DNA from 4 places in the Laribacter hongkongensis DSM 14985 genome. Region 4 is predicted to be linked to each of the others. Evidence: predicted binding sites of a transcription regulator. Region 4 holds the regulator's gene; each other region holds the start of a gene.
What was found. Region 4 encodes HrcA, which represses chaperone genes, less so after heat shock. Its sites were predicted from a motif close to ATTAGCACTCGNNNNNNNCGAGTGCTAAT; they were not measured.
Positions count from the first base shown of each region.

Region 1: the regulator HrcA is predicted to act here: its motif matches at 2,078-2,106, upstream of groES (co-chaperone GroES).
Region 2: the regulator HrcA is predicted to act here: its motif matches at 1,255-1,283, upstream of groES (co-chaperone GroES).
Region 3: the regulator HrcA is predicted to act here: its motif matches at 1,411-1,439, upstream of rpoH (RNA polymerase sigma factor RpoH).

Region 1 is NZ_AUHR01000003.1:102,368-105,720, reverse strand. Features, by position in the region: gene groL (chaperonin GroEL) at 21-1,664, opposite strand; gene groES (co-chaperone GroES) at 1,721-2,008, opposite strand; gene G542_RS0103425 (DUF2147 domain-containing protein) at 2,385-2,810, opposite strand; gene G542_RS0103420 (dicarboxylate/amino acid:cation symporter) at 3,044-3,353, shown strand, end outside.
Region 2 is NZ_AUHR01000004.1:99,335-102,687, forward strand. Features, by position in the region: gene G542_RS0105055 (histone deacetylase family protein) at 1-713, opposite strand, end outside; gene G542_RS0105060 (hypothetical protein) at 788-1,045, shown strand; gene groES (co-chaperone GroES) at 1,353-1,640, shown strand; gene groL (chaperonin GroEL) at 1,698-3,332, shown strand.
Region 3 is NZ_AUHR01000027.1:6,105-9,457, forward strand. Features, by position in the region: gene ftsE (cell division ATP-binding protein FtsE) at 1-378, shown strand, start outside; gene ftsX (permease-like cell division protein FtsX) at 375-1,283, shown strand; gene rpoH (RNA polymerase sigma factor RpoH) at 1,467-2,315, shown strand; gene G542_RS19525 (hypothetical protein) at 2,563-2,697, opposite strand; rRNA gene rrf (5S ribosomal RNA) at 3,229-3,341, opposite strand.
Region 4 is NZ_KE383997.1:137,230-140,582, forward strand. Features, by position in the region: gene G542_RS0114790 (hypothetical protein) at 1-162, opposite strand, end outside; gene G542_RS0114795 (competence/damage-inducible protein A) at 164-934, opposite strand; gene hrcA (heat-inducible transcriptional repressor HrcA) at 1,043-2,086, shown strand; gene mltB (lytic murein transglycosylase B) at 2,119-3,117, shown strand.

The DNA of each region.
Region 1 (3,353 bases), on a different contig from region 4:
GCCGGAGGAACTTCGGCAGATTACATCATGCCGCCCATTCCACCCATGCCGCCCATTCCGCCGGCCGGCATGGCAGGCTTGTCTTCCGGCAGCTCGGCCACCATGCAATCAGTGGTCAGCATCAGGCCAGCCACCGAAGCAGCGTGTTGCAGGGCCGAACGGGTCACCTTGGCCGGGTCGAGCACGCCCATTTCCACCAGGTCGCCGTACTCACCGGTTGCAGCGTTGTAACCGAAGTTGCCGCTGCCTTCGTACACCTTGTTGACCACCACGCTCGGCTCGTCACCGGCGTTGGCCACGATCTGGCGCAGCGGCGATTCGATCGCGCGCATCACGATCTGCACACCGGCTGCCTGCTCGGCGTTGATGGTGGCCACTTCCTTCAGGTTGGCACGGGCGCGCAGCAGGGCCACACCGCCACCGGCCACGATGCCTTCTTCCACGGCAGCGCGGGTTGCGTGCAGGGCGTCTTCGACGCGGGCCTTCTTTTCCTTCATTTCGACTTCGGTCGCAGCACCGACCTTGATCACGGCCACACCACCGGCCAGCTTGGCCAGACGTTCCTGCATCTTTTCGCGGTCGTAGTCGCTGCTGGCCGTTTCGATGTGAGCGCGGATCTGTTCGACACGGGCCTTGATGGCTTCGGCAGTGCCCACGCCATCAATGATGGTGGTGGTGTCCTTGCTGACCTCGATGCGCTTGGCCTGGCCCAGCATGTCAATAGTGGCCTTTTCCAGCGGCAGACCGATTTCCTCGCTGATTACGGTGCCGCCGGTCAGGATGGCGATGTCTTCCAGCATGGCCTTGCGCCGATCGCCGAAGCCCGGAGCCTTGACGGCCACGGTCTTGAGGATACCGCGCATGTTGTTGACCACCAGCGTGGCCAGCGCTTCGCCTTCCACATCTTCGGCAGCAATCACCAGCAACGGGCGGCCAGCCTTGGAGACTTGTTCCAGAACCGGCAACAGTTCGCGGATGTTGGTGATTTTCTTGTCACACAGCAGGATGAACGGATTGTCGAGCTGGGCGATCTGCTTTTCCGGCTGGTTGATGAAGTACGGGCTGAGGTAGCCACGGTCGAACTGCATGCCTTCGACCACTTCCAGCTCGTCTTCCAGGCCTGAACCGTCTTCAACAGTGATCACGCCTTCCTTGCCGACCTTTTCCATGGCCGCAGCGATCTTGTCACCGATCACGGTGTCGCTGTTGGCGGAGATGGCGCCGACCTGGGCGATTTCCTTGGTGGTGGCGCACGGCTTGGCGATGTTCTTGATTTCAGCCACCAGCGCCACGACGGCCTTGTCGATGCCGCGCTTGAGGTCGATCGGGTTCATGCCGGCGGCGACGTACTTCATGCCTTCCTGCATGATGGCCTGGGCCAGCACAGTAGCGGTGGTGGTGCCGTCACCAGCGACGTCGTTGGTCTTGGAAGCCACTTCCTTGACCATCTGGGCGCCCATGTTCTCGAACTTGTCCTTCAGGGTGATTTCCTTGGCAACGGACACACCATCCTTGGTGATGGTCGGAGCGCCGTAGCTGCGCTCCAGCACGACATTGCGGCCTTTCGGGCCAAGGGTGACCTTGACGGCATCAGCCAGAATGTTTACCCCGTCAACCATCTTGGAACGGGCGGAATCACCAAACTTGACGTCTTTTGCTGCCATTTTGTTACCTCAAATCCGTATCTGTCTGAAACATTTCACGCGAGAGCGTGCTGCAATTACTCGACGATGCCCATGATGTCTTCTTCGCGCATCACCAGCAGCTCTTCACCGTCAATCTTGACGGCCTGGCCGCTGTACTTGCCAAAGATCACCTTGTCGCCGGTTTTCAGTTCCAGCGCACGGCGCTCGCCGTTGTCCAGCACCTTGCCGTTGCCCACGGCAACGACTTCACCCATGTCAGGCTTTTCAGTGGCGGTACCCGGCAACACGATACCGGAAGCGGTTTTTTCTTCAGCTTCAAGACGCTTGATCACAACACGGTCATGCAAAGGGCGAATGGTCATGAAAACTCTCCTGCTCTCGATACGAGGCACTGCACGTTTGAAATTCGACAGGAATACGGGACATGCCGATTTAGCACTCCCGCTTCACGAGTGCTAATAGTAGGGATGCAGATTTCGTTTTTCAAGAGCCTGGATACGGATGATGGAGCCATGTCAAAAAACAGGAAATCCTCCTGCCAACCGGTAGCCAATTCCCTTGATTCACTTTGTTAATCAATTAACGTATGACATAAATCGAATTTTGCAGACAGCATGCCATTGGGGTATTAAATACAGTGTTTCAGAACAACAAAAAGGTAGGCTGAAATACATCAGGCCTGCCTTTTTGCTGATTCAGACAACTCCTGCCCATATCGGGCACAACAGCATGCAAACGTTACTGGCGATCCCAGGTCTGGGTGCGCCCCAGAAGCGAAACCCCCATGAAACCACGCACTTCCAGCTTTTGTCCGCCATCAACCAGCTTGGCCTTGCTGTCGTAGATTTTCCCGTTCTTCGGGTCAAGAATCTTGCCGCCTTCGTATGTCTCTCCGGTTTTCTTCAGCCCCCACAGGATCGTCATGCCATCAACCGGCTTGTCCTTGCGGTCACCTTCACATTTGCTGCATTTGACATCCGGGTTGGCAAACAGCTTGATAATCTTGCCCTGGTATTCGTTGCCGTTTTCCGTGATCTGTACCAGCGCCTTGGGCTGTCTGGTTTCGTCATCAATGGTTTTCCAGGTACCAGCAATGCCTTCGGCCTGGGCAAGACTACACGCCAGCAACGTCGCCACGGCGCACAGTGCGGGTTTCAGTTTCATGGTGTTCTCCTCTCGTTGAAACGATCGTTTTAAGTTGGGACTCCAGCATGCCAATGCCCAATTACGCGGTCAAGCAGGCCACTTGGCGTGCGGGTTTTCCCTAATCGGGAAAGCCCCAATCCCGTTCGGGTAAAAAAGTCTTCACCATTGACCATAAGTTCCGGTGATTCCATCAGCAAGACGTGGAGCACCGTGCACGGTCGAATGTATGAATACTGCGGGAGATCTTCATCATGCAATCCAGAAAGCTGTATAAAAGCCTGTATTTTCAGGTGATTGTTGCCATCATATGCGGCGTGCTGCTCGGCCATTTCATGCCGGACAGCGGTACGGCCATGAAACCGCTTGGCGACGGCTTTATCAAACTGGTCAAGATGATGATCACGCCGATCATCTTCTGCACAGTTGTGGTGGGCATTGCCGGCATGGAAGACATGAAGAAGGTCGGACGGGTCGGCGGCAAGGCCCTGCTCTACTTTGAGGTCGTCACGACGCTGGCGCTGATCATCGGCCTGGTCGTTGTCAATGTGCTCAAGCCGGGTG
Region 2 (3,353 bases), on a different contig from region 4:
TTGCGGAATTCAGCTCCGCTGCTACCCGCTTTCATGGGGACATTGACCATGTTGGGACCCATGGGAGCATCGCCGGAATACGGGAAGAAGGGGTGCTGGAAGATCGAGCACATCAGTACGCGGTCTTCGTCGCGGAAAATTTCCTCCGTACCGTTGCCGTGGTGCACGTCAAAGTCAATGATGGCCGCGCGTTCGATTCCGTGCGCAGCTAGGGCATGCCGGATGCCGATGGCGATATTGTTGAAAAAGCAGAATCCCATGGCCTTGGCTGATTCGGCGTGATGGCCGGGCGGGCGGATGGCACAAAAAGCGTTGGGGACCTTTTTTTCACATACCAGATCCACGGCCTTGATGACGGCGCCTGCGGCTCGCCGGGCAGCCCGCAGGGTGGCGGGTGACATGGCCGTATCGGAATCCACGCGGGTGGTACCGATCAATGGCTGGCTCAGCTCCAGATATTCGATGTAGCGCGGCGTGTGTACGCGGGCGATCTGCTCGTCGCTGGCTTGCGGCGCTTCGATTTCATCCAGACTGTCGAAAATCTGCGAGGCCTTGAGCTGGTCCCGGATGGCAATCAGGCGTGCCGGACTTTCCGGATGCATTTCGCCTACGTTGTGTTCCATGCACTCCGGGTGAGTGATGTAGGCAGTCAGTCCCGGGGCGTAGCGTTGTTTCAGCCAGTCCAGCAATGTCATCTCCTCATAATTATTCATATGTGTTTATGCTGAAAAGTGTGCTCGCCTCACTGTTTAAATGCAATATGCAATAACTCCATGATTTGAAAGTCATGAAGGCAGCTGGCGTGCAGGTTGATCTGGCGATGGACGATACGGAACAAAACAACGAAAGCCGTCAGGCCGGGCCTGACTCAGGCCAGCATGGTGGCACAGCTGTTTCAGGTCGTCAGTCAGAGATAAAACATGCAAATCCGTATGCAATCAGCTTGCTGTTTTCGCTCTTGCCGGGAGCGGTGACGTACAGGTCGAAGGCTATCCGGGCCTGGATGCATGGTGTTGAAGCCGATATCTGCCAGGTACAGGCTTGAGTGCCGGACAAGCCGTTTGATTGGCTACCGGCTCCGGTTTTGCCGGCGTTTCCATTGTCCTGTTGCAGATGTTGCGACACGGTATCACCCGGTCATGACCGGCTTCGCCCATCCACCGCTGTCATGCCGGCCCGTTTGCTGGTCCGTGCATCGTGACTGCAAAAGAACCGTGACCCCGGCTCTTGAAATGTCGGGGGGGCGCCCCTACCATTGGCACTCGTGAGTGATGAGTGCTAAACCAGCCGTTTCATCCTCTGATGAAGTTCAGAACATATTGAGCCCGTATATCAATACAGGAGAAGTTTCCATGGCTATTCGCCCTTTGCATGACCGTGTTGTGATCAAGCGTCTTGAAGCTGAAGAAAAAACCGCTTCGGGTATCGTGTTGCCGGGCAATGCTGCTGAAAAGCCGGACATGGGTGAAGTCGTCGCTGTCGGCAACGGCAAGGTGCTGGACAACGGCGAACGTCGCCAGCTGGAGCTGAAGGCCGGTGACAAGGTGATTTTCGGCAAGTACAGCGGTCAGACGGTCAAGGTCGACGGCGAGGAATTGCTGGTCATGCGTGAAGAAGACGTAATGGGTATCGTCGAGTAATTTTCCCGGTCATTCATTTGTACGCAGATTTTCAGAATTCAGGATTGAGGTAAGAACATGGCTGCTAAAGACGTCAAATTTGGTGATTCCGCCCGTTCCAAGATGGTGGTGGGTGTCAATATTCTGGCTGATGCCGTCAAGACCACGCTCGGCCCGAAAGGCCGCAACGTCGTGCTGGAACGCAGCTACGGCGCTCCGACCATCACCAAGGACGGCGTGTCCGTTGCCAAGGAAATCGAACTGAAGGACAAGTTCGAGAACATGGGCGCCCAGATGGTCAAGGAAGTGGCTTCCAAGACCAACGACGTCGCCGGTGACGGCACCACCACCGCCACCGTGCTGGCCCAGGCCATCGTGCAGGAAGGCATGAAGTACGTCGCTGCCGGCATGAACCCGATGGACCTCAAGCGCGGCATCGACAAGGCCGTCGTGGCACTGGTCGAAGAAATCAAGAACATCGCCAAGCCGTGCGCCACCACCAAGGAAATCGCCCAGGTCGGCGCCATCTCCGCCAACAGCGACACCGTGATCGGTGAAAAGATCGCTGCGGCCATGGAAAAGGTCGGCAAGGAAGGCGTGATTACCGTTGAAGACGGTTCGGGTCTGGAAGACGAACTCGACGTCGTCGAAGGCATGCAGTTCGACCGCGGCTACCTCAGCCCGTACTTCATCAACCAGCCGGAAAAGCAGATCGCCCAGCTCGACAATCCGTACGTGCTGCTGTGCGACAAGAAGATCAGCAACATCCGCGAACTGCTGCCGACCCTGGAGCAAGTCGCCAAGTCCGGCCGTCCGCTGCTGATCATCGCTGAAGACGTGGAAGGCGAAGCACTGGCCACGCTGGTGGTCAACAACATGCGCGGCATCCTCAAGACCGTGGCCGTCAAGGCTCCGGGCTTCGGCGACCGTCGCAAGGCCATGCTGGAAGACATCGCCATCCTGACCGGCGGCACCGTGATTGCCGAAGAAGTCGGCCTGACGCTGGAAAAGGTGTCACTCGAGATGCTGGGTCAGGCCAAGCGTGTTGAAGTGGCCAAGGAAAACACCACCCTCATCGACGGCGCCGGTTCCGAAGCCGCCATCAAGGCCCGTGTCGAACAGATCCGTGCCCTGATCGAAACCGCAACCAGCGACTACGACCGCGAAAAGATGCAGGAACGTCTGGCCAAGCTGGCCGGTGGTGTGGCCGTGATCAAGGTCGGTGCTGCGACCGAAGTCGAAATGAAGGAAAAGAAGGCCCGCGTCGAAGACGCCCTGCACGCAACCCGCGCTGCCGTGGAAGAAGGCATCGTGGCCGGTGGCGGCGTGGCCCTGCTGCGCGCCCGTGCCAACCTGAAGGAAGTGGCCACCATCAACGCCGAGCAGGCAGCCGGTGTGCAGATCGTGATGCGCGCGATCGAATCGCCGCTGCGCCAGATCGTGGCCAACGCCGGTGATGAGCCGAGCGTGGTGGTCAACAAGGTGTACGAAGGCAGCGGCAACTTCGGTTACAACGCTGCAACCGGCGAATACGGCGACCTGGTGGAAATGGGCGTGCTCGACCCGGCCAAGGTGACCCGTTCGGCCCTGCAACACGCTGCTTCGGTGGCTGGCCTGATGCTGACCACCGACTGCATGGTGGCCGAGCTGCCGGAAGACAAGCCGGCTGCTCCGGACATGGGCGGCATGGGTGGCATGGGCGGCATGATGTAATCAGGCATGTCCTTCATGCAG
Region 3 (3,353 bases), on a different contig from region 4:
GACCGCAGCGTGTTCGACAACGTCATGCTGCCGCTGGAAATCATCGGCTTTGACCGGCGCGAGGCGGCGCGGCGCGCCCATGCGGCACTGGAAAAGGTCGGGCTGGCCAGCAAGGAAAAGGCCTTGCCCATCCGCCTGTCCGGCGGCGAGCAGCAGCGGCTGTGCATTGCCCGTGCCGTCGTGCACCGGCCGGCCATCCTGCTGGCAGACGAACCGTCGGCCAACCTCGACCGCGCCTACGCTCTCGACATCATGGAGCTGTTCAAGTCGTTTCACCAGGTCGGTGTCACCGTGGTCATTTCCGCTCACGACGAATCGCTGATGGCTGACTACGCCTCGCGAATCCTGCGTCTTTCCAACGGACAATTTGCCGCATGAAACATCTTCTTTTCCTGCACTGGCAATCGGCCCGCCGCGCACTGGCGGGATTCATCCGGCAACCGCTGGGGTCGTTCCTGACCCTGTTGCTGCTGGCGGTAGCCCTGTCGATGCCGCTGGCCCTGTACCTGAGCGTGAAGGGGCTGGCCGACTGGACGCAGCAACTGGCGGCCACACCGGAAATCACCCTGTTCATGGAGACCGGGGCTGATACCACTGACCTGCGGGCAGTGGAAACCGCCCTGAAACAACATCCGGGTGTCGACAAGGTAACGTTTGTTCCGCGTGATCTCGCCCTCAAGGATCTTCTGGCCCGTCACCAGCTCGACGGCTTGCAGGACGGGCTGGAAGGCAATCCGCTGCCGGACGCCTTCATCGTGACGCCCAAGGCCCAGCCGGCACGGGCGCTGGACAGCCTGCAACGCGAACTGTCCGGACTGCCGCTGGTGGAAATCACCCAGTTCGATGCAGCCTGGGCCACCAAGCTGGACGCCCTGCTGCGCTTTGCCCGACACGGGCTCTGGTCACTCGGCGCGGCACTGGCACTGGCACTGATCCTGGTCACGCACAATACGATCCGCCTCCAGGTACTGGCACGACGCGATGAAATCGAAGTCTCGAAACTGATCGGCGCGACTGACGACTTTATCCGACGACCTTTCCTGTATCACGCACTGTGGCAAGGCGTCTTTGCCGCCCTGATCGCCTGGGGCCTGTCGTACTGGTTCGTGCAGGCCGCCAGCCCGGCACTGGCCGAACTGGCGACCCTGTACGGCGCCCGGACAACACTGGCGCCACTGGGACTGGCCGAGGGCGGCATCCTGGTCCTGTGCAGTGCGCTGCTGTGCATGCTCGGCGCCAGGCTGGCTGCCAGCCACCATTTGCGGCAACTGGCCCCACGCTGACGTGCAGGACAGGATTAAGCACCGCCTAAGACCTGCCACTCACACTGCATTCAACCACCGATAGTCGAGATGGCGGCAATGCCTTGATGCATTGGACAAAATTCGCCACAAAATGCACTAGGATGGATTTATCACTCAACCAGGCCGAGTGCTAAAATCCAGCGCGAGGAGGATTGTTATTCCATGAATGTCACGATGAACCTTCCGGTCCCGTCGGCCAACGGCAGCCTTGACCAATACATCGCGGCGGTAAACAGTATCCCGATGCTGTCGCAGGATGAAGAACAGGCATTGGCCAGACGGCTGCAACAAGACAACGATGTGGAAGCTGCCCGCCAGCTTGTCATGTCACACCTGCGGGTCGTGGTATCCATCGCCCGCGGTTATGCAGGTTACGGTCTGCCACAGGCCGACCTGATCCAGGAAGGCAACATCGGCCTGATGAAGGCTGTCAAACGCTTCGAACCCGAACGGGGAGTGCGTTTGTTCTCGTTCGCCATCCACTGGATCAAGGCCGAAATCCACGAATTCATCCTGCGCAACTGGCGCTTGGTGCGCGTGGCCACAACCAAGCCACAGCGCAAGCTGTTCTTCAACCTGCGTTCGATGAAGCAGGGGTTTTCTGCCCTGAGCGACACGGAGGCACGCCAGATCGCCGATGATCTCGGCGTCAAGCCGGAAGAGGTGCGCGAAATGGAAACGCGCATGTCCGGTCAGGACATTTCCCTTCTGGCAGAGGACAACGAAGAAGAGGGATTTGCTCCGATCGACTGGCTGGCTGACACACGCTCGGAACCAACCAAACAGCTGGAAATGCAGGCTTACGAACGCTTGCAACGGGAGGGTATCGAGCAGGCATTACAGGCTCTTGATCCCCGTAGCCGCCGCATTATCGAAGCACGGTGGCTGGCTGATGATGGTGGCCTGACTCTACACGACTTGGCAGCCGAATTCGGAGTTTCGGCTGAGCGCATTCGTCAGATTGAGGTGAAAGCTCTCAAGAAAATGAAACTGACGATGATCGCGGAATAATCAATCCTATTGATTCACAATAAAAAAGCCGTCAACAGATTACCTGTTGACGACTTTTTTATTCTTTTCCGGCACCTAGTGCGGCCATGTGAAGACAGAGTCAACTCCAACGATCCTTCAGCGTACTATGGCGCGATGCCCAAAGGCGCAGCGTCTGGTTTCGGCAGTCGTATGCGGCGAAGATGTTGGCCACCACTCACGGGTCGCCAACGTTTACGGGTTCTGACCCGAATACCGTTTCGCTGCATCAAGCCCGCGCTGCAATGCCGCCCGCAAGCGAAGCCATGGGCGAGAAGTTCGGCATGAATGCGCGATGGCCGTAGATACCATTGACCTCGGCATGAACCAGCCGGATTTCGCGCAGTAGTTGTCGGTTTGCCATCTCTCGCGCCGAAGGAGTGCGGTGTAGCCATGCGTAGTAGCCACTGCGGGACACGCGAAACAGTTGGCACGTCGGCACTACCGGGCTGCGGCCCGAGAGTGCCTGAATCGCGCGAAATCTCACTTCGTAGGTTGCGAGAAGATGGCGAGCGCCTTTTTTAGGATATCGCGCTCCATGGTGACGCGAGCCAGTTCGTCACGCAGTCGTTTCAGCCCGGCGGCTTCGCCGCTCTGTTTGCCTCGACCTGGGAAAACATCAGGTCCGGCATCTTGGAACTGACGTTTCCACTTGCCCAGCAGTGACTCGGTAATATCGAAGACTTGGGCAACATGTCATGGCAAGCACCTGCTCAACCGCTTCGCGCTTGAGGGATTCCGGAATGGACACTACTCCTTGGTAGCGATTATCCACCTGAAGTTAGTATCCACGGGGAGCGGGACAGACCACACAGGACGCTCATTCCCCTTTAGGTTTTGAGGTAGCAAACCAAAAGCAAAGGCCCCCAACGTGTGCTGGGGGCCTTGATGGGGAGCCTGGCGGTGTCCTACTTTCGCACGGGTATCCGTACTATCATCGGCGCTAAGTGGTTTCACGGTCCTGTTCGGGATGGGAAGGGGTGGGACCCACTCGCTATGGCCACCAGGCATAAACTGTCG
Region 4 (3,353 bases):
GGCGCGCTCACCCATGCCGCCACTTTCCTCCCACGCATCCAGCATGGCCAGCATGTGGTGGGTGTCGCGCTCGGCTGCCAGCCAGCGTGCTTCGCTGCTGGCCCGCAGGCTGGCAGCGCTGCCGGTCCTGGCGGATTTTCTGGTTTTTTTGTCTGCTGCCATGTCAGTTTTCTTCCGCCGGAGCCGGTTTGTCGATGGTTTCGTAGCCCAGATCACTGACGGCACGACGCAGTTCGGCAATCGCGATGCGGACCAGTGCCGGTGCTCCGCTAAGGCCGAATTCGATATGCATCATCGGCAGGGCGTCACTGCCAAAGCTCGGCAGGCTGGAAAAACGCAGGGCCGGATAGCGTGCCACCGTGGCCTGCATCAGGTCGATCAGGTCGCCTTCGCGTGCCTTGAGGGCGATGAATCCTTCCTCGGTATCCGGCTCGCGGACCACCAGTTCCGGGTACAGGGTATCGAGCACCCACTCGACCATTGGCCAGGCCATGCTCGGAAAACCCGGCACGCAGTGCAGGTGGCCAAAGCTGAAACCCGGCATCTGGTTGACCGGGTTGGGCACCAGCCGGCTGCCGGCCGGCAGGTTGACCATGTTGATGCGGTGCGGATAGGCCTCGGCCCCGAAGCGCCCTTCGACAATGGCCTGTCCCTCGGGATGAATGGCCAGCGGCACGCCGGCCGCTTCGGCCACGCACTGGCGGGTGTAGTCGTCCGGGGTGGCGCCGATGCCGCCAAAGCTGAACACCACTTCACCGCTGGCCAGTGCCCGGCGAAAGGTCGCCGTCAGGCGTTCCGGGTCGTCCCCCAGATATTCCACGCCAGCCAGCCGCTGGCCGCGGGCAGCCAGAATGCGGACAAGTGCCGCAAGATGTTTGTCCTGTCTCTTGCCGGACAACAGTTCGTCGCCGATGATGATGGCCGAAATTTTCATGTCTTGATGGCTTGGCGGATCAGTGAAAACCGGCATCTTGCAACCTGCCGTCCGCTCATGCAATGCTCAGACGACCGCTTGTCCCCTGCCTCGCGTAAAATACCTGCCATGCTGAATGATCGTGCCCAACGCCTGCTCAAAACCCTGGTCGAACGCTATATCGCCGACGGCCAGCCTGTCGGCTCGCGCACCCTGACCCAGCTGTCAGGCCTCGACATCAGCCCGGCCTCGGTCCGCAACGTCATGGCCGAGCTGGAAGACATGGGGCTGGTGGCCAGTCCGCACACCTCGGCCGGCCGGGTGCCCACCGCGCGCGGCTACCGGGTGTTCGTGGACAAGCTCCTCACCATGCACCCGCTGGAACAGCAGGCGCTGCGCCAGGTCGAAAGCGGCATCCATCCGGACAGTCCGCTGCGCATGGCTGCGGCTGCCTCGCAGCTTTTGTCCGACCTCACCCACTTTGCCGGCGTGGTCATCACGCCGCAGCGGGCCGATGCCGCGTTCCGGCAGATCGAATTCCTGCGCCTGTCGGAAAAGCGCATCCTGCTGATCCTGGTCACGCCGCTGGGCGACGTGCAGAACCACCTGCTGGTCACCGACCGCGACTACACGCCGGGCGAGCTGATCGAAACCGCCAACTACCTCAACCACCACTACGCCGGCCAGTCACTTGAGCACATCACCCGCGACCTCGAGCAGGAACTGGCCAGCCTGCAAGGCCACATTGCCCGCCTGATGACGGCCGCCATCCACGCCAGCAAGGAAGCCACCTCGCAGGACGACATCGTGGTCAGCGGCGAAAAGCGCCTGCTGTCGGTGGAAGAACTGTCGTCCGACCTGGCCTCGCTGCGGCGGCTGTTCGACATGTTCGAACACAAGACCGAGCTGCTGCACCTGCTCAACATCAGCCGCCAGGCACAGGGCGTGAGCCTGTTCATCGGTGAAGAATCCGGCCTGTCGCCACTGGACGGCTGTACCGTCGTCACCGCGCCCTATACCTTCGACGGCACCCGCGTCGGCACGCTTGGCGTGGTCGGTCCCACGCGCATGAACTACGAGCGCGTCATCCCGATCGTCGACATCACCGCCCGGCTGGTATCCAGCGCCCTGTCCAGCCCGCTGTCGGGCTCCGACGCTCCCTCATCCCATTGACCGGTCCGTTTCCCGTGAAAACACTGCTGCCCATGAAATCCCTGTTCTCCGGCCTGCTGCTGGCCTGTTCCCTGCCGGCACTGGCCGACGATGCCCTGATCGCCCGCCCGGACGTCCAGGCATTCATCAACAAGGTCGTGGCCGAACACGGCCTGTCGCGCGAAGCGGTGACCGCATCGCTGCAAGCCGCCGAAAAAAAGCCCAACATCCTGACCATCCTTGACCGTCCCTCGACCGCGCGGCCGTGGTACCAGTTCCGCCCGGCCCACGTGAACAGCCGGCTGGAAACCGAAGGTGCAGCCTTCTGGCGCCAGCACGCTGCGGCACTGGCCGACGCCGAAGCACGCTACGGCGTGGATCCGGAAGCCATCGTGGCCATCCTTGGCATTGAAAGCGGCTACGGCCGCAACATGGGCAGCTTCCGGGTACTGGACGCTCTCTCCACCATCGGCTTTGACTATCCGCGCCGGGCCGCGTTTTTCCAAAACGAGCTGGCTGAGTTCCTGACGCTGGCACGCGAGGAAAAAGCCGATCCGCAAAGCTTCAAGGGCAGCTACGCCGGTGCCATGGGCATGGCGCAGTTCATGCCGTCGAGCTTCCGCCAGTGGGCAGTGGACGGCAACGGCGACGGCCGCCGCGACATCTGGGGCACGCCGGCTGACGCCATCGCCTCGGTCGCCAATTACCTCAAGCAGCATGGCTGGCAGCACGGTGCCGACATCATCCTGCCGGTCAGCGTCAACCCGGCCATGGGTGAAAAACTGGCTGCCGAGAAATTCAACCTGCACTACAGCGCAGCCGAACTGCGCGGGCTGGGTGTCGACATGCCGGCCGGCGTACCGGACCAGGTGCAGGCAGTGGTTTACCCGCTGGAAATGCAGGCCGGCGTGACCGAGTACTGGATGGGGTTGCAGAATTTCTACACCATCACCCGCTACAACAAGAGCACGCTTTACGCCACCGCTGTCGCCCAGCTGGCCAACAACATCAAGCTGCGCTGGGCCATGCAGGAAGCCTACAGCGGCCTTTGATCCACCCGTATCCGGCCGGACAGCCCGGGCGCTGGCCGGCTGGCTACCGTCCTGATTTCCCGGGCCTAGGCCGGCACGATTCCGGCAGTTGCCGTACCCTGCGGCCAACGGACTCCCCCTGTGATTGCCGGCACAGGCACGCCCCTGTTGCCATCCCGGCCCGGATCACCAACCGGCCCGTGGCTGCCTGCTTTTACGCCAGCCTGCCATCGTTTCCTCCCGGAATCCGCCCTGAC